DNA from 4 places in the Rhodospirillum rubrum ATCC 11170 genome. Region 1 is predicted to be linked to each of the others. Evidence: riboswitches for the same ligand, from Rfam matches in the RefSeq annotation. Region 1 holds a riboswitch; each other region holds the start of a gene.
The links. A riboswitch is a leader RNA that binds a small molecule or an ion and turns the genes downstream of it on or off. The one in region 1 is predicted to bind cobalamin.

Region 1 (7,173 bases):
CGCCAGATTATCCAGGCCGGCCGCCCGCACCGCCTCGTCAAGCAAGGTGCCACTGCCAAAGGTATAGCCATTGGCTTCAATCACCGCGGCGCGCGGCCGCGCCGGCGACAGGGCTTTGGTGATCTCGGCAAGGTGGCGATCGAAGGCGCCGATCAGCGCCTCGGCCCGGGCGCTCCGGCCAAGCAGTTTGCCCATCCGGCGCAGGTCCTTGCGGATATCGTCAAAGGAGGTGGCCGGCGGGAAGACCTCGACCGCCATCCCCAAGCCGCGCAGCATCGTCACCGCGTTGCCGGCGCCAAAGGATCCGGCCAGCACCAGATCGGGCGCCATCAGAAAGATCTCCTCGGCCGCGCCATGGTTGGCCGGGATGGCGCGCGCTCGATCGGCCAGCATCGACAGCTCGGGCTTCGCCGCCAGCGGCGAGACCGAGCGCACCTGACCGGGGGCGGCCAACAACAGGGCCAGTTGATCGGTGCACAGATTGATCGACACCACCCGGCGCGGCGGAGGGTCGGCCGCCAGCGCCGCCGGCGGACCAAGAAGGGCGGCGATCACCGCCGCCCCCCCCAGAAGCCGCCGCAGCAGCCGATGAGGACGGCCGATCACCCCGATGCCCCCTAGAACCGGGCCCGCAGGCCGAAATAGCCGGTCACGCCCTGGGTGGCGTAGCCGTCCAGATCGGCATATTGGGTATCAAGGGCGTTCTCGATCCGGCCATAGACCTCGACGGCCTCGGTCACCTTGTAGCGTCCCCCCAGATTGAGCAGGGCATAATCATCAAGCCGCAGCCGGGCGCTCCCCATGCTCGCCGCCCGGTAATCGAAATCGTAATTGCCCGCCGCATAGACCACCTCGGCGTTCACGCCGGCGCGGTTGTCAAGGAAGCGGTAGTCGGCGGCCAGAGTGGCGCGGTGGCGCGGACGGCGGACCTCGATCTTGTCGTCGGGATCATAGGCGTCGGTCCAGGTGTAATTGCCCGTCAGGGTCAAAGCCTCGGTCGGCCGCGCCGTTAGCGTCAGTTCGATCCCCTGGCGGCGGCTGTCGCCATTCTCGTTGACCGCCGTCCCCAGGTAGCTGGGCGCCTTATAGACGGTGACGATCTCATCGGTCAGGGTTTCATGGAAATAAGTGGCGTCCAGGGTCAATTGATCGCCGAGGATGCGCTGCTCGATGCCGGCGTCCCAGCCGAAGTTCTTCTCGGGATCGAGGTTGGCGTTGCCGATGAACTGGCTGGGGATGAAGCCGAATTGCTCATAAAAGGTCGGATTGGTCACGCCGGTGCCAACCGAGGCGTGCAGACGCGACTGGGTTGGCCGCACCTCATAGGACGCGCTGGTGCTAAAGGTCGTCGAATCGGCGAAGCTGTCGTTGATGTCGTGACGGAGGGCTGCCTGCAGATCAAGATCTTGAAACAGCGTGCCGCGATATTCGGCGACCAGCCCGTAAAGATCGCGCTGCTGGCCTTCCACCTGCGAGGGATCGGAAACCAGATCGGCATCGGTGTTGCGGAAAGTCTCGCGCTGCCAATCCACCGCCGCCGTCAGCCGGTGATTGGCGCTGGTTAGCGTCGGCGCATCAAGCGCCAGCGTCGTCTGATAAGTCCCCTTGAAGCGCTGCCCCAGGGATTTGGCGGTGGACAGCCCATCAAGCAGGGTCTGGATATCGACCCGCGTATAGTCAAAACGCGCCTGATGGCTCAGCCTGCCGCCCAGGCTATCGACATCGACATGGCCCGATACCGCGACATCGCGCTGATCGGTGGCATAATCCCCGTCATAGACCAGATCGGAGCGCTTGGGGGCGCCAAAGGCGAAGCCGTCGTAATCGGAGCGGCGGTCGGCCATCCGCGCCGTGGCGCCAAAGCGCAGCCAGTCGCTGGCGTCGTAATTGATCTTGCCGTTCAGGGTGATGTTGCGGTCGCGGTCGATATCGCCGCCGGGATCGGCCGAGACATCCAGCCCGCCGGCCCGCAAGCCCGCCAGCGACAGGGCGGCGTCGAGATCCTCGGTGCCCGCCCCCATGGCGACCGATCCGCCGAAGGTGCCATCGCTGCCGCCGTCCAGGCTCACCTCGCCGCCGCTCTGGTTGCGCGTGCCGCGCCGGGTAACGATGCTGATGACGCCGGCGGTGGCGTTGGAGCCCCAAAGTGCTGATTGCGGCCCGCGCAGCACCTCGATGCGCTCGATATCGCTGGCCACCAGACCGGCGAAATCGTATTCGCCCGAAGCCGGCGACGATACGGCCACGCCATCGATCAGCACCAGAACATGGTTGGCCTCGGCGCCGCGAAGGCGCACCTGGGTCACGCCGCCGGGCCCGCCGGCCCGACTGACGGCGACGCCGGGCAATTGGCGCAGGGCGTCGGACACATAGCGCACGCCGCGTTCGCGCAAGTCCTCGCCGGTAAGGACGCTGACCGAGCGCCCGAGATCCTTCGCCGCCACCGGGGTCCGGCTGGCCGAAACGATCAGCCCTTCGGTGGTTTCCGGCTCGTCGGCCCAAGCGGCGGCCCCGCTGGCGCCGACCACCCCCGCCATCACGGCGGCGACGGCCACCCCAAACACTCCCATCCCCGCGCGCCACGCGCGATCAGGCGATCCATAACCCATGACACGTCCCCCCAACGCGGCTTCCCGATCCGGGAACGCCGCGCAGCCGATGACCATGGCCGTCCCGAATCCGGGCAGACCAGCGGATATGTGCCACCATTGCGGAGAAAAACCGCCCCATGGCGCGCCCCGCGCACAGGGTTAGGTGACGACCAGCCGGCAGGTCTCCTGACTCGTGGGTCCTGACCCTGATCTCCGCCTTCCCGGGACGACGCGCGCGAGCGCTGGTCCTAGTGGCCGAATGGAGAGGGGCTCACCACTCACAGTTGCGGGGGCAGTCACGGATTGGGCCCGCAAGGGGCCGCACCGTGTTCCCGTTTTAATCCAGCCGGGGCGTTATGCCCGGCCTGGAACCGGCAGTCCCCTTCGCTCTACTTCGGGCTGTGGGATCTGTCAAGACAGCGGGGGAAGCAAAGCGACCTCGCGGGCCGCCTGTTCGATCAGCCCGACCACCAGATCGGGCTGCTCCTCGTGGACGAGATGGCCGCCGCCGGGCACGACGTGCAAGGTCGCGGTGGCGACGCGGGTCGCCAAGCGCTTGGCTTCATCGGGCGAGACCGCCTTGTCCTCCTCGCCGACGATCAGATGCAAGGGGATGGTCAGCCGCCGCATGTCGCGATTGAGCGGCGCCAGATCCCAATGGGCCATCATCGACAAGGCGCTGCTGACATGGGCGGGCGAACGCATCAAGCGGCCGTAATAGGTCATGCCGGGCTTGTCGAGCAGCGAGCCGGTATCGCGGATGAGCCGTTCGACCCGCTGCTGATCGGCCGCCCCCCACGACATCATGTAAGGGGTCAAAGGATTGCAAAACAACACGCGGGCCATATAGGGAAACAGCGTGCCGGCCATGCCGGGAAAGGGCATGAAGGCGCCGTTGATCGACACCAGCATGCGCGGCGTCACGCTGCCATCCAGCACCATCCGCGCCAGAATCGCCGCCCCGGCCGAATGGCCGACCACCCCATCGGGGCTCAGGCCCTCGGCGGCCAGCAGCGCGCTCAGCGCCTTGGCCATGCTGGGCAGGGTCGGGCGAAAGCTGAAGGGCGCCCGGGTGAAGCCGTGGCCGGGCAGATCGATGGCGACCACCCGGAAGGATCGGGCCAAGGGCCCCATCAGATCGCGCCAGGAATGGGTGGTGGCCGCCGTGCCATGGACCAGCAAAAGAAGCGGCGCGTCGCCGCCTTTCCCATTGCCGCCGGCGGTGGGTCCCATGCTCTGGACATGCCAGTGGAAGCCGCCGACGGTCACGAAACGGCTGCAGTCCCGATGCGGCCAGGTCTTGCCCTCGCGCTCCCAAATCATTTTGCCACCCACACACATCATGCCACACACACCCTAGATGTCCCCCAAGGGTCGTCGGCGTGACCTGCTCAGGTCATCGCCGCACGAACGCCTTGCGATATAGCCATCGCATCGGCGTGGGGCAAGGCGAGGTAGCAAGCGTCAAGCTCTTCGGCCAGTTTGCGGGCGCGCGGATCGGGACGCGGCGCGGTATCGACCAACAGCACCCCCAGCCCCATGGCGCGCAGGGCGCGGGCCGCCGATTGGGCATCGGCTTCGGCCTTGGCCCGGCCGCCGGTGCCATCGCGCCCGACATTGGCCCGCCCATCGGTCAGCACCACCAGAACCGGGGTTTCCCCGCGCCGCTGGCACAATTCGGCCAGGGCGGTCGCGGCGTCGAGGCCCGAGGCCAGGGGGGTGCCGCCGCCGCCGGGCAGCCGCTGCAAACTGCGCTTGGCGCGCACCAGCGAGCGCGTCGGCGGCAGCAAGACATCGGCCCGCGCCCCGCGGAAGGCGACCAGGGCCACCTGATCGCGGCGCACATAGCAATCGGCCAGCAGCAGTTCCACCGCGCCCTTGGCCTCGGCCAAGCGGTGCAGGGCCGAGGATCCCGAGGCGTCGACGACAAAGATCGTCGTCGTCTGGGCCCGCTGGCGCAGGCGCGTCACCCGGAAATCATCGGGGCGGACCAGCACACGCGGACCGGCGGGGCCGCCCTCGGCTGGCGGAACACCCTCGTCGCCCAGGCGCGCGGCCTCCTCGTCGCGGCGCACCCGCTGCCAGGGGGCGGCGGCGCGCAGGGTATCGATGACCGAAAGCCGGGCGCCCGGTCCAGGCGCGCCTGGGCGGGTTCCGGCCGGACGGCCCCGGGTCTTGGCGGCCTTGAGCGCCCCGGCCTTGCCCGGTGGCGTGACCTTGCGGCGCAAGCCGCCGGCGGCGCGCAGGCGGGCCAGCATGCCCGCCGGCATGATGGCGGCGGCGGCGGCGACGGCCATTTCCTCAAGCGTCGGACCGCCCTGATCGTCCTGGTCCTTTTTCTGTTCGGGCTCGGACTCGGGGGGCTCCTCGGGCGGGGGCGGCGGGGGCGGCTGATCCTCGGCGTCGTCCTCGGGCGGCATCGGCAGCACCAGGGCGCGCGGCGCCAGCACCAGCCGCACCGCCGTCATGATATCGGCGTCCTCGACCGCCGTCCGCCCATCCAGGGCGGCGGCGGTGCGGGCCACCCGCAGCGCGAACAGCGGCACGCGCAGCGACAAAATGCCAAAGGCCGCCGCCGTGGCGCACAGCGTTTCGATCAAGGTCTCGGGAATGGTGACGGCGCCCAGGTTCTCGCGGGCGGCCTGAACCATATCGGCATCGGGCAGTTCGCCATCGTCGGACAGATCGCGCAAAGGTCCAAGATCAAGCGAGATCGCCAGACGATCGACCAGCGAGGCCAGGGGATGCTCGTCCTCCTCCAGTCCCTCGTCCAGCGCCACCACGCCGAGATGGGCGGGCGAGCGCAGGCCAAGGCCATCGCGTTCGGTGCGCACCTCGCCGCAATCGATCACCGAACACAGTTGGGCCACGGTGCCCACCGGGGCGCGCTCGGCCATCGCCAGCACGACGATGCCGTTATGGGCCTCGGCCAGCAGGCCGCGCTGGGCCACCGGCCGACCGGCGCGCAGGGTCGCGGCCAGATCCAGACCGCCGAGCAGGCGGTCGTCGGAGATATGCAGGGGCATCCGGCGCAAAGGCGCGTCGGCGGGCAGCAGCTCGCGCAGATAGGCCAGCCAGCGGTCGCGCGGCGGTCCGGGCAGGGCGCGGATCACCGCGCCGCCCAGGCCGACCGGATCGACGGCGACCATGGCCGCGGCGCGGGCCGCCTCGTCCCAGGTCAGCGGGTTAAAGGCGGCCGGCGCGGTCATGATCCGAGAACGGCCTCGATCCCGCGCTGAACGCGAATGGTAGAGCCGGCCTCGTCCAAAGGATCGCGCCGCAGGCGGTGACGCAGGGCCGAGGGGGCGACCCGCTTCAGATGGTCCAGGGTCACGGCCTTGTCGCCCTGCAGGGCGGCCAGGGCGCGGGCGGCGCGGACCAGGGTCAGTTCGCCGCGCAGACCATCGGTGCCCAGCTTCAGGCACAGCTCGGCGCATTTCTCGACGATATCATCGCTGACGCTGATCGATTTCAAACCCTCGCGCGCCGCGCTGATGCGGTTGCGCTCATCGCCATCGGCGGCTTGCCATTCGGCGACGAAGGCGTCGGGATCGCTTTCATAGGAATCCCGGCGGCGGACCACCAGAACCCGGGTCGCCAACTGATCGGGGGTGCGCACCTCGACCGACAGACCGAAGCGGTCAAGAAGCTGCGGCCGCAATTCGCCCTCTTCGGGGTTGCCGCTGCCCACCAGCACGAAACGGGCGGGATGGCGGATCGACAGCCCTTCGCGCTCGACGACATTGACGCCCGAGGCGGCGACATCGAGCAGCAGATCGACCAGATGGTCTTCGAGCAGGTTCACTTCGTCGATATACAGGAAGCCGCGATTGGCCCGGGCCAGCAGCCCCGGCTCATAGGCTTTTTCACCGCGCGCCAGGGCGCGTTCCAGATCGAGCGCCCCGACCACGCGGTCTTCGGTGGCGCCCAAAGGCAAATCGATCACCGGCACCGGCCGGCTTTCGGCCTGGGCGCCGCCCGGCCCATGGCGCGGACAATCGGGAACGCAGGTCTTGGCATCGGCCTCGGGGTCGCAGCCATAGGGGCAGCCGACCGTGGCTTGCATCGGCGGCAGCAGAGCGGCCAGGGCGCGCACGGCGGTGGATTTACCCGTACCGCGATCGCCAAACACCATGACACCGCCCACCGACGGATCAACGGCGGCGATCAGCAGCGCCAGCTTCATCTCATCCTGGCCGACGATGGCCGAAAACGGGAAAACCGCCATGATCAGATCACCCCGACCATCTGGAAACGGTGGGGATAGGCACGAAACGCAAACGAGGGAGCCATGGACACACCTGACTTGTTGACACACTGGACTGTCAAACGACCAAGACAGATCAAGTATGACGGTCCCCCTCCGGCCATGCAAGGGTGATACGGCCACGATCGATCAAGGGGCGAGGGGCGAGCTGTCCTCACCCCAAAGGCGACGGCGGCGCGGCGACGGAATTTTTCTGGCGCTCCCGGCCTTGGGGATGTTCTATGACCTGTGGACGAGGCGACCCCGACCGAATGGCCGGGTCTTAGGCCCTTGCGCCCGTCAAGACCGCTCAACCATATTGTCAGCAATTGGGAG
Region 2 (7,173 bases), 770 kb from region 1:
CTTTTTCCCCCGGTCCCGCCAAGAGAGCCCCCGTCGTCAGGGGCGGCGCGGCCACTCGCCCCCTCCCAACCGACACAACCAATCCTCGAGGATTTCCATGTCGATCGTCGCCGAGCGTCTGTCCGCCATCAAACCGTCGCCGACCCTGGCGGTTACCACCAAGGCCGCCGAACTCAAGGCCGCCGGCCGTGACATTATCGGTCTGGGCGCGGGCGAACCCGACTTCGATACCCCCGATCACATCAAACAGGCGGCGATCGCCGCCATCGAGCGCGGCGAGACCAAATACACCGCCGTTCCCGGCACCGCCGCCCTGCGCAAGGCGATCTGCGCCAAGCTCAAGCGCGAGAACGATCTTGAGTACACGATCGAAGAGATCAGCGTCGGCTGCGGTGGCAAGCAGACCATCTACAACGCCCTGATGGCGACGCTGAACCCGGGCGAGGAGGTGATCATCCCCGCGCCTTATTGGGTCAGCTATCCCGATATCGCCCTGTTGGCCGGCGGCGTGCCGGTGTTCGTTCCCAGCGGCCCCGAGGTCGGCTTCAAGCTGCAGCCCGCCGATCTGGAGCGCGCCATCACGCCCAAGACCAAATGGCTGATCCTCAACAGCCCGTCCAATCCGACGGGCGTGGCCTATTCGGCCGCCGATCTCAAGGCCCTGGCCGAGGTTCTGCTCAAGCATCCCCATGTCTGGGTGATGACCGACGATATGTACGAGCACCTCGTCTATGACGGCTTCAAGTTCGCCACCATCGCCCAGGTCGAGCCCAAGCTGAAGGACCGCACCCTGACGCTGAACGGCGTTTCCAAGTCGTTCGCCATGACCGGCTGGCGCGTCGGCTATGCCGCCGGCCCGGTGGCGGTGATCAAGGCGATCAACAAGATCCAAAGCCAGTCGACCACCCACACCAGCTCGATCAGTCAGGCCGCCGCCCTTGCCGCCCTTGAAGGGCCGATGGACTTCCTGATCGAACGCAACGCCATCTTCAAGGAACGCCGCGATCTGGTCGTGCGCATGATCAATGATTGCCCGGGCCTGTCGGTCGGCACGCCGGAAGGCGCCTTCTATGTCTATCCGTCCTGCGCCGGGGTGATCGGCAAGACGACGCCCGAGGGCAAGCTGCTGGAAACCGACAGCGATTTCGTCGCCGCCCTGCTCGAAAGCGAAGGGGTCGCCGCCGTTCAGGGCGTGGCCTTCGGCCTGTCGCCCTATTTCCGCATCAGCTACGCCACGGCGACCGCCACCCTGGAGGACGCCTGCCAGCGCATCCGCCGCTTCTGCGAAAGCCTGCGTTGACTTCTCTCCACCGCGCAAGCCGGATCTGATGGAAAGGGCGCCCTTCGCGGGGCGCCCTTTTTTTCGTCTGGGGGCTTGGCGCGGTCATATAGGAACCTTGGGAACCCCTATGGTGTCGGGGGGGCGCGGTGCCGGGGTGTCGCGGCGTTGACGGCCCAAGGTTGCATCGGCTAGCCTGCGGCTGACGGTTCCCCCCAAGCGCAAGCCGAAGGGATTAAAAGGGAACACGGTGCAGGCGAAGGATTTGTCCGAAACCGTGGCTGCCCCCGCAACTGTGAGCGGCGAGCCTTCCTCCGATGAAAACCACTGGGGCGCGTGCCTTGGGAAGGGGGATGAAGGCGATGACCCGTGAGCCAGGAGACCTGCCGTCCGACCCTAATCCATGATCACGAGCGGGGAGGCTCGGAAAGGATGGCAATGACGACGCATCACGTCTGATCACCCCCAAGGTCCCGTCAGAGTCCGTCGATAGCTCGACGAGACCCTCGCCTGCGCCCATCGATTCTGGGCGAGGTCGACGTTTTCAAGCCCTTTCAGCCACTGCTGAACCGTGACCCTTGCGGGTCGCCGAACTTTTCCCTGTCACGATTGACGGAAGAGGAGACTCCCCCTTGTCTTCACCCATGCGCTTGTCTTTTCTCGCCGCGGCTTTCGCCGCCCCCCTCGTCGTCTCGGCCTCCGGCGCCGGCGCCGCCGAGCCTACCCGCTATCCCCTGACGCTCCAGACCTGCGGCCAGACCATCACCTTTGATCGGGCGCCCAGCCGCGTCGTTTCGATCGGCCAGAGTTCCACCGAGATCCTCTATCTTCTGGGCTTGGCCGATAAGGTCGTTGGCACGGCGTTGTGGGTCGGTCCCGTGATCGCCGGCTATGAGGCGGTCGACGCCAAGGTCCCGCGCCTGGCCGACAACGACCCGAGCTTTGAAAGCGTCGTCGGCAAGAAACCCGATCTCGTCACCAATCAATACCAATGGCAGGTCGGCCCCAAAGGGGTGGTGGCGACAAACGCCCAGTTCGCCGAACTGAAGATCCCCGTCTACACCTCTCCGGCCGATTGCGTCGGCAAGGATAATTCCGAAGGGGGCGACGGTCTGCGCACGAGCCGTTTCACCACGGATCTGATCTATCAGGAGATCGAGGACCTAGCCCGCATCTTCGATGTCAGCGAGCGCGGTGAAGTTTTGATCAACGATTTGAAGGCCCGCGAGGCGGCGGCGAAGAAAAAAATCGCTTCTCTCCGCAGCCCGGTTTCCGCCGTCTTCTGGTTTTCAAGCGCCGATCTCGACATCGATCCCTATGTCGCCGGTAGCGACGGTGCCCCCGGATACATCCTGTCCGTTCTGGGCATCACCAATGTGATCAAAAGCGAGGAGGAATGGCCGACGGTTGGTTGGGAGACCATCGCCAAGGCCAATCCGACGATCATCGTCGCCGGTGAAATGACCCGGCGGCGCTTTCCGGTCGATGATATCGCCGTGAAGAAGACCTTCCTGGCCAATGATCCGGTCACCCGCCTGATGCCCGCCGTCCAGGAGGGCCGTATCGTGCCCCTTGACGCCCAGGCGATGAACCCGACCATCCGCACCATCGAGGGCATCGAGGTCGTGGCCGATGCGGTCATCAAGGCCGGCCTCGCCCAATGAAGGTCGGCCCCGCGGCTTTGCGGATCACCGCGATCTGTCTGCTTGCCGTCGTTGTCCTGGGGGTGGCGCTCGCCGCGGGCGCCGCCCTTGGCGAAGCGCCGATCCCCCTCGTCACCGTGATCGAAGTGGTGGCCAACAAGGTTCTGGGCGCCGGCTATGCGCTCGACCCTATCGATGAGGGGATCATCTGGAACTACCGGGTCGCCCGCGCCCTCGTCGCCGCGTCTTGCGGGGCCTCGCTGGCGGTCAGCGGCGTCGTCCTCCAATCCCTGCTGCTCAACGCCCTGGCCGATCCCTATATCCTCGGCATCTCGGCCGGCGCGTCGAGCGGGGCGGTGGCGGTGGCGGTTCTCGGCCTGGGCGGCGGCCTCGTTTCGCTATCGGTCGGGGCCTTCCTGGGCGCCGTCCTCGCTTTCGCGCTGGTGTCCTTCATCGCGCTGAAGGCCGGGCGCGGGCCGGCGGCGATCATCCTGGCCGGCATCGCCGGATCGCAGTTGTTCAATGCGCTCACCTCGTTCGTCGTGACCAAGGTGGCGACCGCCGATCAGGCGCGCGGCATCATGTTCTGGCTTCTGGGCAATCTTTCGGGCGTGCGCTGGCCCGACGTGTCGCTTGCCGTTCCGGTGGCGCTGGGCGGGCTGGTCATTTGCCTGTTTTACGCCCGCGCCCTCGACGCCTTCGCCTTCGGCGCCGATTCCGCCGCCTCGCTCGGCATCCCGGTGCGCCGGGTTTATATCATGATGATCGCCATCGCCGCCGGCACGACGGCGACGATGGTCAGCATCGTCGGATCGATCGGCTTCGTCGGCCTTGTCATCCCCCATGTGGCGCGCTTGACCGTCGGCGTTCGCCACAACAAGGTGCTGCCGGCGGCGGCCCTGATCGGCGCGATCTTCATGATCGCCGCCGATATCCTGTCGCGAAAGATCATCCCCGGACAGGTCCTGCCGATCGGCGTCATGACCGCCCTGGTCGGCGCCCCGGCCTTCGCCCTGATCCTCATGCGCAGGCCGGCGCACCGATGATGCTGTGCGCGCGCGATGTCAGCTTCACGATCGATCGGCGAACCATTGTCGACCGGGTTCATCTCGAGGTCGCGGCCGGCGAGTTCTTCGGCATCGTCGGGCCCAATGGTTCGGGCAAGACCACCCTTTTGCGCATGCTCGCCGGACTGCGGCCGCCGTCCTCGGGGGTCGTGCTGCTTGGCGGGGTGCCGATGACCGCCCTCGGCCGGCGCGATCTGGCGCAACGCGTCGCCCTGGTCGAACAACAGGCCGAGACCAGCGAGCGCCTCAGCGCCCGTCAGGCGGTGGAGCTTGGCCGCACCCCCCATCTGAGCGCGCTTACGCCCTGGTCGCGGCGCGACGAGGCGGTCGTCACGGCGATGATCGACCTTGTCGGAATGGCCGGCTTCGCCGCGCGCCCCTGGCACAAGCTGTCGGGCGGCGAGCGCCAGCGCCTTCACATCGCCCGGGCGCTGGCCCAGGAACCGCGCCTGCTGCTGCTCGACGAGCCGACCAATCATCTTGATATCGAGCATCAGATCGGCCTGCTCGCCCTGGTCCGCGCCCTTGGCATCACCGTCGTCGCCGTTCTTCACGATCTCAACCACGCCGCCATGTTCTGCGACCGCATCGCGGTGATGCAAGACGGCTTGGTCTGCGCCGTCGGCCCGCCGCCCGAGATCCTGACCCGTGACCGGCTGGCCGGTGTTTTCAACGTTGACGCCCGCGTCGAGAACGATGGCGAGGGCGGCTGTTTCATTCGTTACACGCGACCTTGCCCGGTCCATCCGCGGGTCGCCTTTGGAGACTTCCCATGATGCTTCGCCGATCCGCCCTTATCGCCTGCTTGTGCCTGCTCGGCGTGGTGCCGGCCCAGGCCGAAACCTTCGACGTGAAGATGCTTACGCGCGGCGTCCACGGCAGCATGGTGTTCGAGCCCGAGGATATCACGCTCGCGCCCGGTGACACCTTGCGCTTCCTGCCGAGCGATCGCAGCCACAACGCGGCGTCGATCCCTTCGATGCTGCCGGCCGGGGCGGTGGCCTTCAAGGGCAAGATCGACCAGGAAACGAGCGTGACCTTCGACGTTCCCGGGGTCTATGGCATAAAATGCTCGCCGCATTTCGCCATGGGCATGGTCATGCTGGTCCGCGTCGGCGCGGGGTCGCCCGCGGAGATCACCCTGCCGGCGGACCTGCCCGAACGGGCGCGGACGCGCTTCGAGGAGATCATCGAGCGGAGCGGGGCGGCCGGTTCCAAGGGCTGATCGGAGCGGGGAGGGGGGCGTTTCCCCCCCTTATTCCTTTGGCTTCTTCTAAAACCGACCATTTTAAGCATGAGACCCGCGCGCCGCGCATGGCTGCGCCTTTTCCCTTGCCAGGACCGTCGCGGCCTGGGACGATAACGCCCTTCGGTTCCCGTTCGGGAGCCATCTTTTGGCGCCCCGGGGCCGGTGAAGCGGTCGCGCTTCCCCGGAGCCGAAATCCTTATCAAAGGGGATTTCGCTCCGGTCCCCAGGTCTGACTCTCCTTTCGGCGGGGCGTCGCGACCCGGCTCTGGGGTATCGGGGGGCGTTGCCGCAGGTCGCCGGGTTCGGTCCGCGCCCCCATCAATGAAGAATGATCAGGGGAGTGAAGCCCATGCCCGACAGAGCGTCCGCGCCGCGTGTGGCGGCGATCGTTGGGCCTTACGCCAGTGGCAAGACCAGTCTTTTGGAAAGCCTGCTGCTGGCGACCGAGGCCATCCACCGCAAGGGAACGATCCAAGACCACAATACCGTCGGCGATTCCTCTCCCGAAGCCCGCGACCGAGAAATGGGCGTCGAGGTCAATCTGGCCGAAACCACCTATCTTGGCGGACAATGGACCTTTCTCGACTGTCCGGGATCGGTCGAGTTCATGCAAGACACCTATAACGCGCTGACCGTCTGCGATGTCGCCGTCGTCGTCTGCGAACCCGATCCCGCCCGCGCCGTGATGCTGACGCCGCTGTTGAAATTCCTCGATAGCCGCGCCATCCCCCATATGATCTTCATCAACAAGATCGAAACCACCGAAACCCACCTGCGCGACATGATCGAGGCCCTGCAGATGGTCTCGACCAAGCCGCTGGTCGCCCGCGAGATTCCCATCCGCGAAGACGGCAAGGTGGTTGGCTATCTCGATCTGGTCAGCGAGCGCGCCTATCGCTACAAGCCGGGCGAGGCCAGCGATCTGATCTCGATCCCCGAGGATCTGAAAGACCGCCACGTCAACGAACGCCAGGAGCTTTTGGAAAATCTGGCCGATTACGACGACGCCCTGCTCGAGGGGCTGTTGTCGGACGTGGTGCCGCCCAAGGGCGCGGTCTATGACTCCCTGGCCCGCGATCTGGCCGAGGATCTGGTGGTGCCGGTGTTCTTTGGCGGCGCCCTGGCCGATAACGGCATCCGCCGCCTGCTCAAGGCGCTCCGCCACGAAAGCCCGACGCTGGAGGAGACCCGCGCCCGCCTGGGCATCGAAGGCAAGGGGCCGGTCATCCAGGTCTTCAAGACCCAGCACGCCGAGCATATGGGCAAGCTGTCGTTGGCCCGGCTATGGAACGGCACCTTGAAGGATGGTCAGGCGCTGAACGGCGATCGCGCCACCGGGCTTTTCAGCTTCCCGGCCGGCCAGCAAGCCAAGGTCGATAGTGTCGGCGCCGGGGCGGTCGTGGGCATCGGCAAGCTGGAAAAGCTGTCGACCGGCGCCCTGGTTGGCGGCGACAGCGCCGCCGACGACCCGCCGGTCCTGGGACCGCTGTTCGCCCTTGCCCTGCATGCCCGCAAACAGGGCGACGATGTCAAGCTGACCGGCGCCCTGGCCAAGCTGTGCGAGGAGGATCCCTCGCTGCGCGTCGAAAACAATCCCGACACCGCCGAGCTGCTGCTGTGGGGGCAGGGCGATATCCATCTGCAGATCGCCGTGCGCCGGCTGGCCCGCCAGTTCCACGTCGAGGTCGAGGCCCATCGTCCGCAGGTGCCCTATAAGGAGACCATCCGCAAGGCGACCAGCCGCCAGGGCCGCTTCAAGCGCCAGACCGGCGGCCACGGCCAATTCGGCGATGTGCATCTCGATATCAAGCCGCTGTCGCGCGGCGAAGGCTTCGTCTTCACCGACAGCATCACCGGCGGCGTGGTCCCCCGGCAGTATATTCCGGCGGTCGAACAGGGGATCCGCGAGTTCCTGCCGCGCGGCCCCTTGGGCTT
Region 3 (7,173 bases), 1.4 Mb from region 1:
AAGGCGACCTTGTCCATATGGGCAAGGCCGATGCCGCCAAACAGCGTGCCATGGTGGTTGGTGTGCTCGGGGAAGACGATATCGACCAGCCGGGTCGCGGCCGCCGTCCCCGCGGATCGGTCGGTCATTGATCCTCTCCCGTCAGCAGCACCGCCCGCAGGGCGCGGGCCGCCGCCACCATATTGACCAGCGCCGGCCGCACCTCGTCCCAGTGGCGGGTCTTCAGCCCGCAATCGGGATTGACCCAGATCTGATCATCGGCGAGGCGCTGGCGGGCGAGCCTGAGCAAATCAACCATTTCCCCAACCTCGGGCACGCGGGGCGAGTGGATGTCGTAAACGCCCGGACCGATCTCATTGGGGTATTTATAGAGGCGAAAGGCGTCGAGCAGCTCCATCTTCGAGCGCGAGGTCTCGATGGAAATGACATCGGCGTCCATCGCGCCGATGGCGGCGATGATGTCGTTGAATTCGGAATAGCACATATGGGTGTGGATCTGGGTCACATCGGCAAGGCCCGAGGCGCAAAGCCGGAAGCAACCGATGGCCCAGTCAAGATACGCCCCCCATTCGGCCTTGCGCAGCGGCAATCCTTCGCGCAGCGCCGCTTCGTCGATCTGGATCATCTGGGCGCCGGCGGCTTCCAGATCGCGTACCTCGTCGCCGATGGCCAGGGCGATCTGGCGGCAGGCCACGGCGCGCGGCACATCATCACGCACGAAGGACCAGGTGAGGATGGTCACCGGGCCGGTCACCATGCCCTTGACCGGCTTGGCGGTGAGCGATTGGGCGTAACGCCACCATGACACCGTCATCGGCTGGGGCCGCGACACATCGCCAAACAAAATCGGCGGGCGCACATAGCGCGAGCCATAGCTTTGCACCCAGCCGTGGCGGGTGAAGGCGAAGCCCGCAAGCCGTTCGCCAAAATACTGCACCATGTCGTTGCGTTCGAATTCGCCGTGGACCAGCACATCGAGCCCGATGTCCTCCTGCCAGCGAATGGCCGCCTCGGTCTCTTGGCGCAGGAAGGCCTCGTAATCGGCGTCGCTGAGCGTGCCCTTGGCATGGGCCGAACGGGCTTGGCGCACCGCGGCGGTTTGGGGAAAGGAGCCGATCGTCGTCGTCGGGAAGGGCGGCAGGCCAAGGGCAGCGCGTTGCGCCGGCGCGCGCTGGGCAAAGGCGTGGGAGCGCTTGGCGCTCTCGGGGGTGATCGCCGCAAGGCGGGCGGCAACCGCCTTGTCATGGACGCTGGTCGATGTGGCGCGGCGCTTGGCGGCAAGATCGGAGGCCGCGAGCTGGTCGCTCACACAGGCCCGGCCCCGCGCCAAGGCCTGGCCGAGCACGGCCAGTTCGGCCATTTTCTGCACCGAAAAGGCCAGCCAGTCCTTCAGGTCGGGGGCGAGATCGGTTTCCAGTTCGAGATCGATCGGCACATGCAGCAAGGAGCACGACGGCGCCAGTTCGATCCGCTCGGCGCCGATGCGGGCCAGCACCGGTTCCAGCCACGTCACGATCCCCGACAAGGGCGCCCGCCAAACGTTACGGCCGTTGATGACGCCAAGGGACAAGACCAGCCGGCGCGGCGCCTTGGCGATCACGGCGTCGAGTTGGTCGGGGGCGCGGACAAGGTCGAGATGAAGGCCGGCGACCGGCAGGGTCAGGGCGGTCTCGAGATTATCGCCCAGCCCGCCGAAATAGGAGGTCAGCATGATCTTCAGGCCCGGCAGGGCATCGGCGAAGCGGCAATAAGTTTGGCGCAGCGCCTCGCGCGTCGGCTCGTCGAGATCAAGGACAAGGCAGGGCTCGTCGATCTGCACCCACTCAGCGCCCGCTTCGTGAAGCTGGCGCAGAATGTCACCATATACGGGAAGCAGGCTGTCCAGCAAGGAAAGCGGATTAAGGGAGAGGTCCTTGCTTTTTCCAAGCTTTAGGAAGGTGACCGGCCCGAGAAGAACCGGACGGGTTTTATAGCCAAGGGCCTTGGCTTCGTTGAATTCTTCGACTGGCTTGCGCGAGGCCAGGGTGAAGGTTTGGTCTTTGGTGAATTCCGGAACCATATAGTGGTAATTCGTGTCAAACCACTTGGTCATTTCAAGGGCCGGAACGCCGTGGGTGTCTTCCGCCGCGCCATGGGCGCAGGCCGCGCCCTGGCTGCCCCGCGCCATGGCGAAATAGGTATCAAGCGGCACGGGTCCGCCCGTCCAGCCATAGGCTCGGGGAATGGCGCCGACCATGACGCTGGTATCAAGCACATGGTCATAAAGCGAGAAATCATTCGAGGGAATGACGCTGACGCCCTGGGCGTGCTGGCGGGCCCAATTGGCCACGCGCAAGGCGGCCGCGGTTTCCAGAAGCGCCTTGGCGTCGGATTGACCCGACCAATAGGCTTCGAGCGCGGTTTTGAGTTCGCGACGCGGACCGATCCGCGGCACCCCTAAAGTGCTGATAGGCAAAGAGAGAAGAGACACCGGCTTACCCCAATCGACGTTGGGGGCAAAGGCCGAGCGGAGGCCGGCGGAATCCGGACGGTGGCAAACCCCGTGGATCGCAGGCGCACCACCGGGACACCCCGCCCAGGGAGGTTATGACATCGCGGCAGGTCTCCTGGCTTACGGGTCGTCGCCGCTGTCTGGCCTTCCCACCCCCCTTGCCGGGGGCAGTGGCACGTCTTGACAGCGGCTCGCCGCTTACAGTTGCGGGGGCAGCTCCGGCATCGCCAAAACGCGGCTCACCGGATTCCCTCTTAGCTCCGGCACCCGACAAAACGGTGCCAAAGAACCACGATCCTCAAAGCTTACGCGTGCCGCCAAAGGTCGTCAACGGAGATATGAAGATATCTTTATATCCTGATGTCATCAGACGTCTCGCCGATCCAGGGCCTTATCCACGGCGCTTCGCAGCGCTCCTCGGGGCGGAAGGGGGCCGGCAAGCCGGTCCTTGACCTCTATCATTATTCATTCTATTTAATTATATAATGTTTGAATAAAGAAGGAGGGGGCCGGCGATGCCAGCCGTTGTGAACGATAACGCCCGGGTCGATGACCCCGATGCCGATCCGGCGCGCATGGCGCGCGCCGAGATGGAGAGGCGAGCCGCCGAGGTGGCGGGCCTGCTTAAAACCCTGTCCCACCCCTTGCGCCTGATGCTGGTCTGCGCCCTGGTCGAGGGGGAATATGGCGTGGGCGCCCTGGAAGAGCGGCTCGGCATCGGCCAGCCGGCCCTGTCCCAGCATCTGGGCGTGTTGCGGGCGGCGGGCCTCGTCGAGACGCGGCGCGAGGCCAAGCAGGTCTTCTATCGCCTGACCGACGCCAAGGCGGCACGGCTTGTCGAAGCCCTTTACACGATCTTCTGCGTCGAGGAGGGAACGCCATGAGCGTTTTTTGGCCCCCTTTGCTGGGGGGGATGCTGCTTGGCTTGTCGGCGGCGCTGCTGCTGATCGGCAATGGCAAGGTCGCCGGAATCAGCGGCATGGCCGGACGGCTGCTGCAGGGCCAGAGCCGGGTCGAAAGCGCGGTTTTCCTGATCGGTCTGCTGCTTGGACCGGCGCTTTACGCCCTGATCGTCGGGGCTTGGCCGGCGGTGACGATCGTCGCCTCCTGGCCGGTCATCGTCATCGCCGGCCTTTTGGTGGGCTTTGGCACGCGGATGGGCTCGGGCTGCACCTCGGGCCACGGGATTGTCGGTCTGGCCCGCCTGTCGCGGCGCTCCCTGGCCGCCACCGCGACCTTCCTGGTCTGCGGCGTTTTGACCGCCTCGCTGATGGGGATCTTGCGATGAGCACCAGAACCGCTTTGCTCCGTCTGGCGCTTGGCCTGCTGGCCGGCGGCCTGTTCGGCTTCGGCCTGGCGCTTTCGGGCATGATCGATCCGGCCCGGGTTCTCGGCTTCCTCACCCTGGGAAGCGGCGCCTGGGACCCCAGCTTGATGTTCGTTCTGGGCGGCGCGGTCGGCGTGGCGACCTTGGGCGTGGGGGTAGGGCGGCGCCTGAGCCGTCCGGCCTTTGACGATCACTTCGCCCTGCCGCCGACAACCGGCATAACCCGCCGGCTGCTGCTTGGCGCGGCGCTGTTTGGCATCGGCTGGGGGCTGGCCGGTTTCTGCCCCGGTCCGGCGATCGCCGGGCTGAGCCTGGGTTTGGCGCCCGTCGCCATTTTCGTCGGGGCGATGGCGATTGGCATGATCGTTCACGACCGCTTTTTCGCCCGGCGATAAGCGATGCTTTAGCTTGTCTCCAGTCCAGGGATCTGGCCGATCCTTTCGACCAGGAAATCAACCAGCAAGCGAACGCGGGCGATCGCCGCCCGCTCGGGAACGATCAGCATGTTCAAGGGCACGGCGGGCGGCGTGTAACCGGGCAAGATAACTTCGAGCCCGCCCGCCGCCACCAGATCGTCCACCAGCCAGCGGTGGGTGGGGCCAAAGCCGCGACCGGCGCGAAAGGCCTCGCGGGCCGCAAGCCCCTGATCGACGCGCAACCGCCCGCCAACCGGCACGCGGTGGCGCTGACCATCGGGCCCACGCAGCTCTAGAACATCGCTTCCCGCCACATTCGCCATGGTGATGGCGTCATGGCCGGCGAGGTCCCCGGGGGCGGCCGGTCGGCCGCGCGCCGCCAGATAGGCGGGCGCGGCGACAAGCACGCGGCGGCTGAGACCAAGGGGGCGAAGCTTCAGCCCGCTGTCGGTCAGCGGCCCAAGGCGCAGGGCGATATCGACGCCCTCGCGCACAAGATCGATGCGCTCGTCGGTCAGGCCAAGATCGACGCGGATATCCGGGTAGCGATCCTGAAAGGCGAAGATCAGCCCGCTGATATGAAGAACACCCAAGGCCGCCGTGCAGGACAGGCGGATCGTTCCCGCCGGGGCGCCCCGCGCCGCGCGGGCTTCTTCGCCCGCCTGATCGACTAGGCGCAGGATCTGCAGGCTGTCGGCATAATAACGGCTTCCCTCGTCGGTCAGGACGACCCTGCGCGTGGTGCGGCTGAGCAACGCCACGCCGACGGCCTCTTCCAACTCGCGCAAGTGGCGGGTGATGGTCGATTGCCCAAGCCCCAATTCGCGGGCGACCGCCGACAGATTGCCCCGTTCGGCGACGCGCACGAAGCTGCGCAGGCGTTCAAGCGTGACCTCTGATTTATCCATTTTTCGGCTCAATGAAATCCATTTTCCATGGATAGCGGATGAATGCGCCCGGATCTAGGTTGGGGATCGGTTTTTCTCTGGATCGCATCGGTGCCGTCATGAAGATTTTGCTGGTTTTCGCCCACCCCGAACCGCGCTCGCTCAATGGCGCCTTGCGCGATGTCGCCGTGACCGAGCTTCGCGCCCAAGGTCACGAGGTGCGGGTTTCAGACCTTTACGCGATGGGCTGGAAGGCGGCGATCGACCGCGACGACTTTCCGGCTTTGCCCCCAAAGGCGCGTTTGCAAGTCGCCGCCGCCTCGGGCGAAGCCCTTGCCGCCCAGGCCCTGACCGGGGATGTGACGGCCGAGCAGGACAAGCTGCTGTGGGCCGATCTCCTGATCTTGCAGTTTCCTTTGTGGTGGTATGCGATGCCAGCCATTCTCAAGGGCTGGGTCGACCGTGTCTATGCCTACGGCTTCGCCTATGGCGTTGGCGAGCACAGCGACAGGCGGTGGGGCGAGCGTTTCGGCGAAGGTCGGCTTGCCGGGAAACGCGCCATGCTGATCGTGACCACCGGCGGCTGGGAAGAGCATTATTCGGCGCGCGGGATCAATGGCCCGATCGACGACCTGCTGTTCCCCATCACCCATGGCATCCTTTTTTATCCGGGCTATGCGGTGCTGCCGTCCTTCGTCGCCTATCGGGTCGATCGCCTAGACGGCCCCGGCTTCGACGCCCTGGCCGAGCGCTTGCGCCAACGCCTGCGCGGCCTTTCCACCACGCCCCCCATCCCGTTCCGACGGCAAAACGGCGGCGAGTATGCCATCCCGAGCCTGGAATTGCGCCCGGACCTAGGCGCGGCGGGGGCGATGGGCTTCGCGCTGCATCAAGAAGACGGTGATCATGTTGATAAAGCTCGATAAAGGTCGAAGCGATAGTCCGCCTATACCCTACCTCCAGGGTCGGCAAACATTGAACCTCGTCTTGTTGGGCTATATACTAAATAAGCAGCATCTATCGCGATGTATGCTCAACTTGAGGTATGGGGTTCGAGAATGGCTTTTAGCATTTTTGGTGGGGGGGCGGCTAACCGATTGACCGCGCTCAGCACATCAATGGCTTTGATCGAATTTGACCTGGACGGCACCATTCTTGCGGCGAATACAAACTTTCTTACAGTGATGGGGTATCGACTTGACGAGGTGAGGGGCAAAAAGCACAGCCTGTTCGTCGAACCCGCCGAACGCGACAGCGCCGAGTATCGCGCCTTCTGGGATCAGTTGCGGCGGGGGACGTTTCTGGCCAGGGAATTTAAGCGCGTCGGCAAAGGCGGCAAGGAAATCTGGCTGGAGGCGTCTTACAATCCCATCCTGGGCCTCGGCGGAAAGCCCACTGGCGTTCTCAAGATCGCCACGGATATCACCCGAAAAAAGGCCGAGGCCGTCGAGCTGCAGGAAAAAGTGGCGGCGATCAGCCGCTCCCAAGCCGTCATCGAATTCGCCATGGACGGCACGATCCTCACCGCCAACGAAAACTTCTTGAAAACCATGGGCTATCGCCTTGAGGACATCCAAGGCAAGAACCACAGCCTGTTCATCGCCCCCGGCGAGCGCGACAGCGCCGAGTATCGTCAGTTCTGGGATATCCTGCGCCGCGGCGAATTCCAGGCCAGACAATTCATGCGCATCGGCAAGGGGGGCAGGGTGGTCTGGCTTGAAGCCTCGTATAATCCGATCCTCAACCTTGATGGCAAACCCTATAAGGTGGTGAAGTTCGCCACCGATATTTCCGGGCGCAAAGAGGAAAACGCCGCCCTGGCCAAGCAATTCGAGACCGGGGTGAAGGCCACGGTTGAAACGGTGGCCTCATCGGCGGGAAAAATGCAAAACACGGCGCAGGCCATGGCGGCGGCGGCCGAGCAAACCTCGCAGCAATCCTCGATCGTTTCGACGGCGGCCGAGGAACTTGGCACCTCGGTCAGCGAGATCGCTCGCCAGATCGCTCAGGCGACGCGGGTGACCGACGACGCGGTGGCCGAGACCAAGGCCT
Region 4 (7,173 bases), 1.1 Mb from region 1:
CCACCGACGGCGCGGCCCTGATGGTCCGCCGCCAAAGGCGTCCGCCGATCATCTGGCGCCGCTCGGCCGGGCGACGGGTCGCTTTGGCGGTGGTCCTCGCCCTCGGGCTGGTCCTGGCCCCTCGCGGCCAAGGGCTGATCGATAGCCTGCGCGCCGATGACGTGACCGCCCCCGGGGAACGCCGATCCCTGGTGTTGGCCGACGGCAGCGTCGTCGCCCTGAATACCGACAGCGCCCTGGCCGTGGCGATGGGCGGCGATCACCGCCGGCTGAGGCTGTTTCGCGGCGAGGCGTGGTTCGAGGTCGCCCATGACGCGCGCCGACCCTTCGTCGTCGAAACCGGCGACGGCACGGTCACGGTGACGGGCACCCGCTTCAATCTGCGCATCGACGAGGCCGGCACCCGGGTCAGCCTGAGCGAGGGACGGGTCGAGCTGAGCCCCGCCCACGCCGCCGGCCAGGTCAAAATCCTGCGACCGGGCGAACAGGCGGTGGTGGGCAAAACCGCCGTGGGGGCGATCGACACCTTCGACGCCACGGCGGTGACCGGCTGGCGGCGCGGGCAGATCGTTTTCTATGACACGGCCTTGCGACAGGTGGTGGCCGAGCTTAACCGCTATCGCCGGGGCCCGATCCTTCTGGCACGACGGGATCTGGCCGATCTGCGGGTCAGCGGCGTGTTCGATGTCAGCGATCCCGAGGGGGTCTTGGCCGCCCTGACCGGCACCTTGCCCGTTCGCATGACCAAGGTGGGCGGGCTTTTGGTTGTGCTGCGCTGACCTTCGGCGATGAAACCCACCGGTTCCCCATAAAAATCATCGCGGGCGAGGGGGGATGATCGCCGCTGGCTTCGTCTCACCCGCAGATGCGATTGCGGAGCGGTCGCGATTTTGGCGTTTTTGGAACCGGGGACGATGATGGGGGACGTGGTGAACGGCAAGCTGACGATTGGCCGGTGGGGGCGGCGTTTGCTGATGGGCGTATCGGTACTCGCCCTGGGACAGACGGCGCTGATCGCCCGGGCCGAGGATGGACCGGCGGCGGGCGGGCCAACGGCTCAGGCGGGCGCGGTTTACGTTTTTGATATCGCGACAAAGCCGCTGCCCCGGGCCCTGGCCGATTTCTCGGCGGTGACCGGCCTTCAGGTGCTCTACAGCGGATCGGCCGCTTACAGCCATACCGCGCCGGCGCTCCAGGGGTCTTATGGGGCGCGACAGGCGCTGGGCCTGCTGCTGGCCGGCAGCGGTCTGGCGGCGCGCTTCACCTCGCCGACCTCGATCACCCTCGAGGCGATCAAGGACGCCGAGGACGCTTTGGTGGTCGATCCGATCGCCGTTGAAGGCGCCTTGCTGCGCGGCGGATTGCCCGGCACCGAGGGCACGGGGTCCTATGCGACCGGGGCGACCAACACGGCGACCAAGCTCACTCTCTCGCCGCGCGAAACCCCGCAATCGGTCAGCATCATGACCCGCCAGCGCATGGACGATCAGAACCTCAATGAAATGGCCGATGTTCTCGATGAAACGGTGGGGATGACCTTCAAGGAGGGCGGGCCGATCGGCTCGGATGCCAACGCCGTTTATTCCCGGGGCTTCGAGGTTCACAATTTCCAGGTCAACGGCGTCAGCCGCTCGACCAAATACGGCTTTGGCGACGATCTCTCCGATATGGCGATCTATGACCGGGTCGAGGTGGTGCGCGGCGCCACCGGGTTGATGAGCGGCGTTGGCGATCCGTCGGCCAGCGTCAATCTGGTGCGCAAGCGGCCGACCGATACCTTCCAAAGCGCGGCCGAGCTGCAGGCGGGAAGCTGGAACCGCTATCGGGCCGAAGGCGATGTCGCCAGCCCGCTGATCGAAAGCGGCCGCCTGCGCGGCCGGCTGGTCGCCGCCTATCAGCAAGGCGAGTCCTATATCGACCGCCTGGAGACGTCGAAAAAGGTTCTTTATGGGGTTATCGAAGCCGATTTGACCGAGGATACCTTACTGACCGCCGGGGTCCAGTATCAGCACCATCGCTCCGATCACGCCTCGCGCGCCGGCATCCCGATGTTTTATTCCGATGGCGGGCGGACGGATTTTTCCCGCTCCACCAGTTCGGCGGCCGATTGGGCCTATTTCGACAATACCCAACTCACCACCTTCGCCGCGCTCGAACAGCGTTTCGACAACGATTGGACGGTTACCCTCGATCTCGAACATGCCCGGCGGTCCTATGACGCGCTGATCGGTTACGGCATTCGCGGCACGCCCGACCGCGAGACCGGGGCGGGGATGGGCCTCTATGCCGGGCGTTGGGCCGCCAAACCGATCCAGAACTCGGTCGGCCTCACCGCCACCGGCCCCATTACCCTGTTTGGTCGCCAGCACGATCTGATGGCGGGCTTCAGCACCTATCACGCCAGCTACGAAGACCCGAGCTATCCTTTGTGGTCGATCCCCGGCTATGACACGTCGATCGGCAATTACTACACCTGGAACGGTGCGATCGCCGAACCCGTGCTTGAGGAAAACGGCAGCGAAAGTTTCCTGGAACGTCAGGTCGCGGGCTATATGGCGACCCGTTTGCGGCCAACGGATGATCTATCGATCATCCTCGGCGGCCGGCTGACTTCGTGGAGCCAGGAGACCGAGTCCCGCTACGCCGATGGCTCGTCGAGCTATTCCGAGCAGTCGGAAAACGGCAAAGTCACCCCCTATGCCGGAATCGTCTATGACCTGAGCGACATTTGGTCGGTCTATGCCAGCTACACCAGCATCTTCAAGCCGCAGAGCCTGCAAGACGCCGACGGTGGTTATCTGCAGCCCCTGGTCGGCGACGCCTATGAAGCCGGCATCAAGGCCGCGTTCTACGACGGCCGGTTGAACGCCAGTCTGGCGGTGTTCCGCATCAATCAGGACAACCTGGGGGTCGCCGATGGCGCGGCGCTGACGCCGAGCGGCGGTCAGGCCTATAAGGCGGCCAAAGGCACCACCAGCCAGGGCATCGAACTGGAACTGACCGGCGAGGTCTTGCCGGGTTGGCAGGTTGGCGGCGGCTATGCCCATGCCTCGCCGACCGATGTCAAAGGCAAGCGGCTGCTAACCGATATCCCGCGCGATACGGTCAAGGTGTTCTCGACCTATCGCTTGCCGGGGGCCTTCGATCGCCTGATGATCGGCGGCAATCTGCGTTGGCAGGGGGCGATCTATGCCAATAACGTTGGCCCCAACGGCGAACGCGCCACCCAGAAGGCCTTTTCGGTCGTCGATGTCCTGGCCAGCTACCGCCTCACCGAGGCGGTCACCGCCACCCTTAACGTCAATAACATCTTCGACGAAAAGTATTATTCCAGCATCGGCGCCATCGGCTATTACGGCGAACCGCGCAATGCGATGCTCAGCGTGAAGGCGAGCTTCTAATCGCCTCGGCCAAGCCCCGTTCGGGCCCCGGCGTAGGGGGCCAGGACGGGGCCGGCGCAGTTGCGGGCGCCCGCGACGAAGGTGGGTAAATCCCCCTCATTGTCCTCGGCCGCGCGGGTCGAGCCGCTCGATGATTTTCTCCAGCATCGTCAAGAAGGTGGCGCATTCGGCTTCGGTAAGCGAGGAGAGGGCGCGGGCGTTGATGTCGGCGGTGGCTTGACGCACGACCTCCAGCTTGCCCGACGCCAGCTCGCTCAGAGAGATGAGCGAGCTGCGGCGATCGGCGGGATCGGGGGTACGCTCGATCAGGCCGTCGCGCTCCATTCGGTTGAGAGTCGCCGCCATCGTCGGCTGCTCTACCGCCGCTAGCGCGGCCAGGGCCTTTTGCGACAAGGGCTTGCCAGGGCCAAGGGCGAAGAAAACCGGCAGATAGGCCGGAGCGATGCCATGCGGCTTCAAGCGCTGTTCGATCGCCAGAGCGAAGAGGCGGGCGGCCCAGTTCGTCATATAGCCGGCGGAGTGGAGACGGTTCAGCGACATATATAGCTTGCTATCTAGTTGTGGAAGGGTGATATATAGTACGCTATGTAACTTGAGGGAGTCACGCTGTCATGTCCCATCGTTCACCCCTTCACCGTCTCCATCCGCTCGCCGGTGGGCTCGGTCTCGTCACCATCGTCGTCTTTCAGCTTGCGACGGTGCTGGTGGAAGCCTTCGGCCTTCCGGCCGATATCGCCGCCGTCAAAGTCGCGATCCTGTGGAGCTTGCCGGTGTTGATACTCTTCCTGGCCGGCGCCGGCGCCTCGGGCGCCCGACTTTCCCAAGCCAATCAAGACATGAGCGCGCTCAAGGCCGCCCGGATGAAGGTGGTGGCCGGCAACGGCTTGCTGATCCTTGTGCCGGCGGCGTTTTTCCTGGCTTGGAAGGCTGAGGCCCAGGCGTTCGACTTTTGGTTTTATGCCGTGCAAGCGGTGGAACTTGGCGCCGGGGCCGTCAATCTCGTGCTTTTGGCTCGGAACATGCGAGATGGTCTCGCCCGAACCGGGCGGCGCCAGCGTGAGGCCATGACTCCCCCGGAGGCGCTGTCATGACCGCCCGGATGAGGTTTTAGGGAAAGCGGGGAAGGCCACGCCGATGCCGGCGCCCGGGTACCAATGGCCTTGCGGGTCTTCGCGGAAGAACAGGAAATTCCGGCCGGTGCGGCGGGAGAATTCAAGCAGGGCGTCGGTGGCGTGGGCGTTGTCGCCGAGGATAAGGGCGTTCTCGGCAAGCTTGGACTCGATCAGGTCGTATTCCTCGCTCTCGTAGCTGGCGGAATGGTCGCTGTCATTGATGAAGAGATCGATCTTCTCGTTGAAAGCCCACAAGGATTCAAGGCTGTCGCCATACAAGATAGTGCCGGCTTGCGCGTAGTCCCCACAAAACAGCATGCCGGCCTCCGGGTTGATATCGGTGCCGACATAGCGCCCCGCATGGCCCTCGGCCCGGTTGCGCAAGATCGCTGCGGCCAGGGTGAGGGAGCCGTGGCCCCGGGCCACCCCGGTCTCGACGACGATCTTCGGTTTCAGGGCGCGGACGATGGCATACCAGCCCATGCGCCGTCCGGGATGGAACCCGATGTCCATCGGCCCCTGGCGCCCCTGCATCACCGTGGCGAAATGGGCGCGCAGGGCGCCGTCGTCGTTGATTTCCTCGATGTAGGCCGAGATTTCGCTTTCCGGGTGCCCGGTGACCACAGAGACGAAATGGGCCAGATGGCGGCGATTCCGCTCGGTCAGTTGGTAGGTGTAGTTGTCGCCCTCGACGGATTTCGTCGCCCAGCGGAACAAATTGCCGATCTTCTGATCGTAATAGGATAAGGCGAAAGTGACGCGATGAACAAGCTGTCCGGCGGTAAAGGGTAGATACTTTTTGCCGTAGTCGTCATCGACGGCCTGGGCGCAGTCTTTCCTCAGTTTGTCCGATAGAATCTGCCAAACGATATCATGTTCATTTTCCACGCCCGGAATATCGTCCGCATCAAAATTCACCGGGTCCGTCATCGCTGGATCTTCTCCAAAAACAGGGCGGGTCTGTTCAACGTTTTTACCCCAAGGACCATTCTGTAGCAATATGGTTGTATCTTTGGTCGCCGCTGATCGCCTTTTCGGCTTTTCCTTTTTCCCGGCTGGTGGCTTCTTTCGACCGCTCCACCGCCGCCAAAGGACATGACGGACTCGCGCCATGAACCGGGCCGCACCGGCCGGGCTTGACTCGCTGCGCAACGATAATATAGCCTATGTTGTGTTACGGTTCCCCGGACACCACAATATCCGGGGCTAAGAGGGAAGCCGGTGCGATGCCGGCGCTGCCCCCGCAACTGTCAGCGGCGAGCCTTCATCCATTCATGCCACTGGGGAAATTCCCGGGAAGGCGGACGAAGGCGACGACCCGTGAGCCAGGAGACCTGCCGTGACCCTTGAAACGTCCGCGGGCGGGGTGTCCCGATGGGGCGCATGCCGGCTTGTGCCCGCATGGCGTCTCTCCCCTCCCACCTTTCATCATCCCTGAGGGGGATCGCCGATGTCGTCCGCGCCCGCTTTTGATTTCGACCGCCAGGGCAATCTGGTGGCGTCGCCTCCACGCCAGTCGCATCAGCCCACATCGCAAATCCGGCGGCGGCCGCACCCCCCCGAAACATCCGAAATCCGCCTTGAGCGCTCGCGCGACGACAAACTGAACGCCTTTGGCAAGGCGATGCTGGGTGACCGCTATTTGCTGCCGGGCGAAGGCATCCAGGACATGTTCGCCCGCGTTTCCTGCGCCTTCGCCGATAACGCCGCCCACGCCCAGCGCCTGTACGACGCCATGTCGAAGCTGTGGTTCATGCCGGCGACGCCGATCCTGTCCAACGGTGGCACCCAGCGCGGGCTGCCCATCTCGTGCTTCCTGAACACGGTTCCCGACAGCTTGGAGGGTATCGTCGCCATCTGGAACGAGAATGTGGATCTGGCCTCCAACGGCGGCGGTATCGGGACTTATTGGGGCGGCGTGCGTTCGATCGGCGAGGCGGTGAAGGGCAATGGCGCCACCTCCGGCATCATCCCATTCATTCGGGTGATGGACAGCCTGACGCTGGCCATTTCCCAAGGCTCGCTGCGGCGCGGCTCGGCGGCGGTGTATCTCGACATCCACCACCCCGAGATCGAGGAATTCCTGGAGATCCGCAAGGCCTCGGGCGATTTCAACCGCAAGAGCCTGAACCTGCACCACGCCATCAATATCACCGACGACTTCATGGAGGCGGTGCGCGACGATCGGCAATTCGCCCTGAAAAGCCCCAAGAGCGGCGAGGTGCTGCGCAGCGTCGGCGCCCGCCAGCTCTGGCAGAAAATCCTGGAAACCCGCTTGCAGACCGGCGAGCCGTATCTGCTGTTCACCGACACCGTCAACCGCGCCCTGCCCAAACACCAGCGCGACTTGGGCCTGCGGGTGTCGTCCTCCAATCTGTGCGCCGAGATCACCCTTCCGACGGGGCGCGACCATCGCGGCCAGGAGCGCACGGCCGTATGCTGCCTGTCGTCGCTCAACATCGAGACCTGGGACGAATGGGAGAACGCCCCCGGCTTCATCGAAGACGTGCTGCGCTTCCTTGACAACGTGCTGAGCCATTTCATCGAGACGGCGCCCGACGGCATGGAGCGCGCGGCCTATGCCGCCATGCGCGAGCGCTCGGTCGGCTTGGGCGTCATGGGGTTCCATTCCTTTTTGCAGGCCCGCGGCATCCCCTTCG

Region 2: linked by a shared signal. The riboswitch ahead of RRU_RS05930 (ABC transporter substrate-binding protein) and the one ahead of RRU_RS02565 (TonB-dependent receptor plug domain-containing protein) in region 1 are both predicted to bind cobalamin.
Region 3: linked by a shared signal. The riboswitch ahead of metE (5-methyltetrahydropteroyltriglutamate--homocysteine S-methyltransferase) and the one ahead of RRU_RS02565 (TonB-dependent receptor plug domain-containing protein) in region 1 are both predicted to bind cobalamin.
Region 4: linked by a shared signal. The riboswitch ahead of RRU_RS07505 (ribonucleoside-diphosphate reductase subunit alpha) and the one ahead of RRU_RS02565 (TonB-dependent receptor plug domain-containing protein) in region 1 are both predicted to bind cobalamin.

Annotation. Positions count from the first base shown of each region.
Region 1 is NC_007643.1:568,711-575,883, reverse strand. Features, by position in the region: gene RRU_RS02570 (ABC transporter substrate-binding protein) at 1-606, opposite strand, end outside; gene RRU_RS02565 (TonB-dependent receptor plug domain-containing protein) at 618-2,555, opposite strand; cobalamin riboswitch at 2,750-2,982, opposite strand; gene bchO (alpha/beta fold hydrolase BchO) at 3,003-3,914, opposite strand; gene RRU_RS02555 (magnesium chelatase subunit D) at 3,983-5,800, opposite strand; gene bchI (magnesium chelatase ATPase subunit I) at 5,797-6,819, opposite strand.
Region 2 is NC_007643.1:1,339,065-1,346,237, forward strand. Features, by position in the region: gene RRU_RS05925 (pyridoxal phosphate-dependent aminotransferase) at 98-1,300, shown strand; cobalamin riboswitch at 1,469-1,685, shown strand; gene RRU_RS05930 (ABC transporter substrate-binding protein) at 1,912-2,943, shown strand; gene RRU_RS05935 (FecCD family ABC transporter permease) at 2,940-3,968, shown strand; gene RRU_RS05940 (ABC transporter ATP-binding protein) at 3,965-4,765, shown strand; gene RRU_RS05945 (pseudoazurin) at 4,762-5,214, shown strand; gene RRU_RS05950 (elongation factor G) at 5,588-7,173, shown strand, end outside.
Region 3 is NC_007643.1:2,004,746-2,011,918, reverse strand. Features, by position in the region: gene RRU_RS08920 (acyl-CoA thioesterase) at 1-128, opposite strand, end outside; gene metE (5-methyltetrahydropteroyltriglutamate--homocysteine S-methyltransferase) at 125-2,470, opposite strand; cobalamin riboswitch at 2,579-2,800, opposite strand; gene bigR (sulfite-sensing transcriptional repressor BigR) at 3,007-3,375, shown strand; gene RRU_RS08905 (YeeE/YedE family protein) at 3,372-3,779, shown strand; gene RRU_RS08900 (YeeE/YedE family protein) at 3,776-4,213, shown strand; gene RRU_RS08895 (LysR family transcriptional regulator) at 4,222-5,142, opposite strand; gene RRU_RS08890 (NAD(P)H-dependent oxidoreductase) at 5,241-6,047, shown strand; gene RRU_RS08885 (methyl-accepting chemotaxis protein) at 6,147-7,173, shown strand, end outside.
Region 4 is NC_007643.1:1,701,913-1,709,085, forward strand. Features, by position in the region: gene RRU_RS07480 (FecR family protein) at 1-779, shown strand, start outside; gene RRU_RS07485 (TonB-dependent siderophore receptor) at 915-3,401, shown strand; gene RRU_RS07490 (MarR family winged helix-turn-helix transcriptional regulator) at 3,498-3,941, opposite strand; gene RRU_RS07495 (lipoprotein) at 4,013-4,492, shown strand; gene RRU_RS07500 (class I SAM-dependent methyltransferase) at 4,487-5,443, opposite strand; cobalamin riboswitch at 5,674-5,870, shown strand; gene RRU_RS07505 (ribonucleoside-diphosphate reductase subunit alpha) at 5,964-7,173, shown strand, end outside.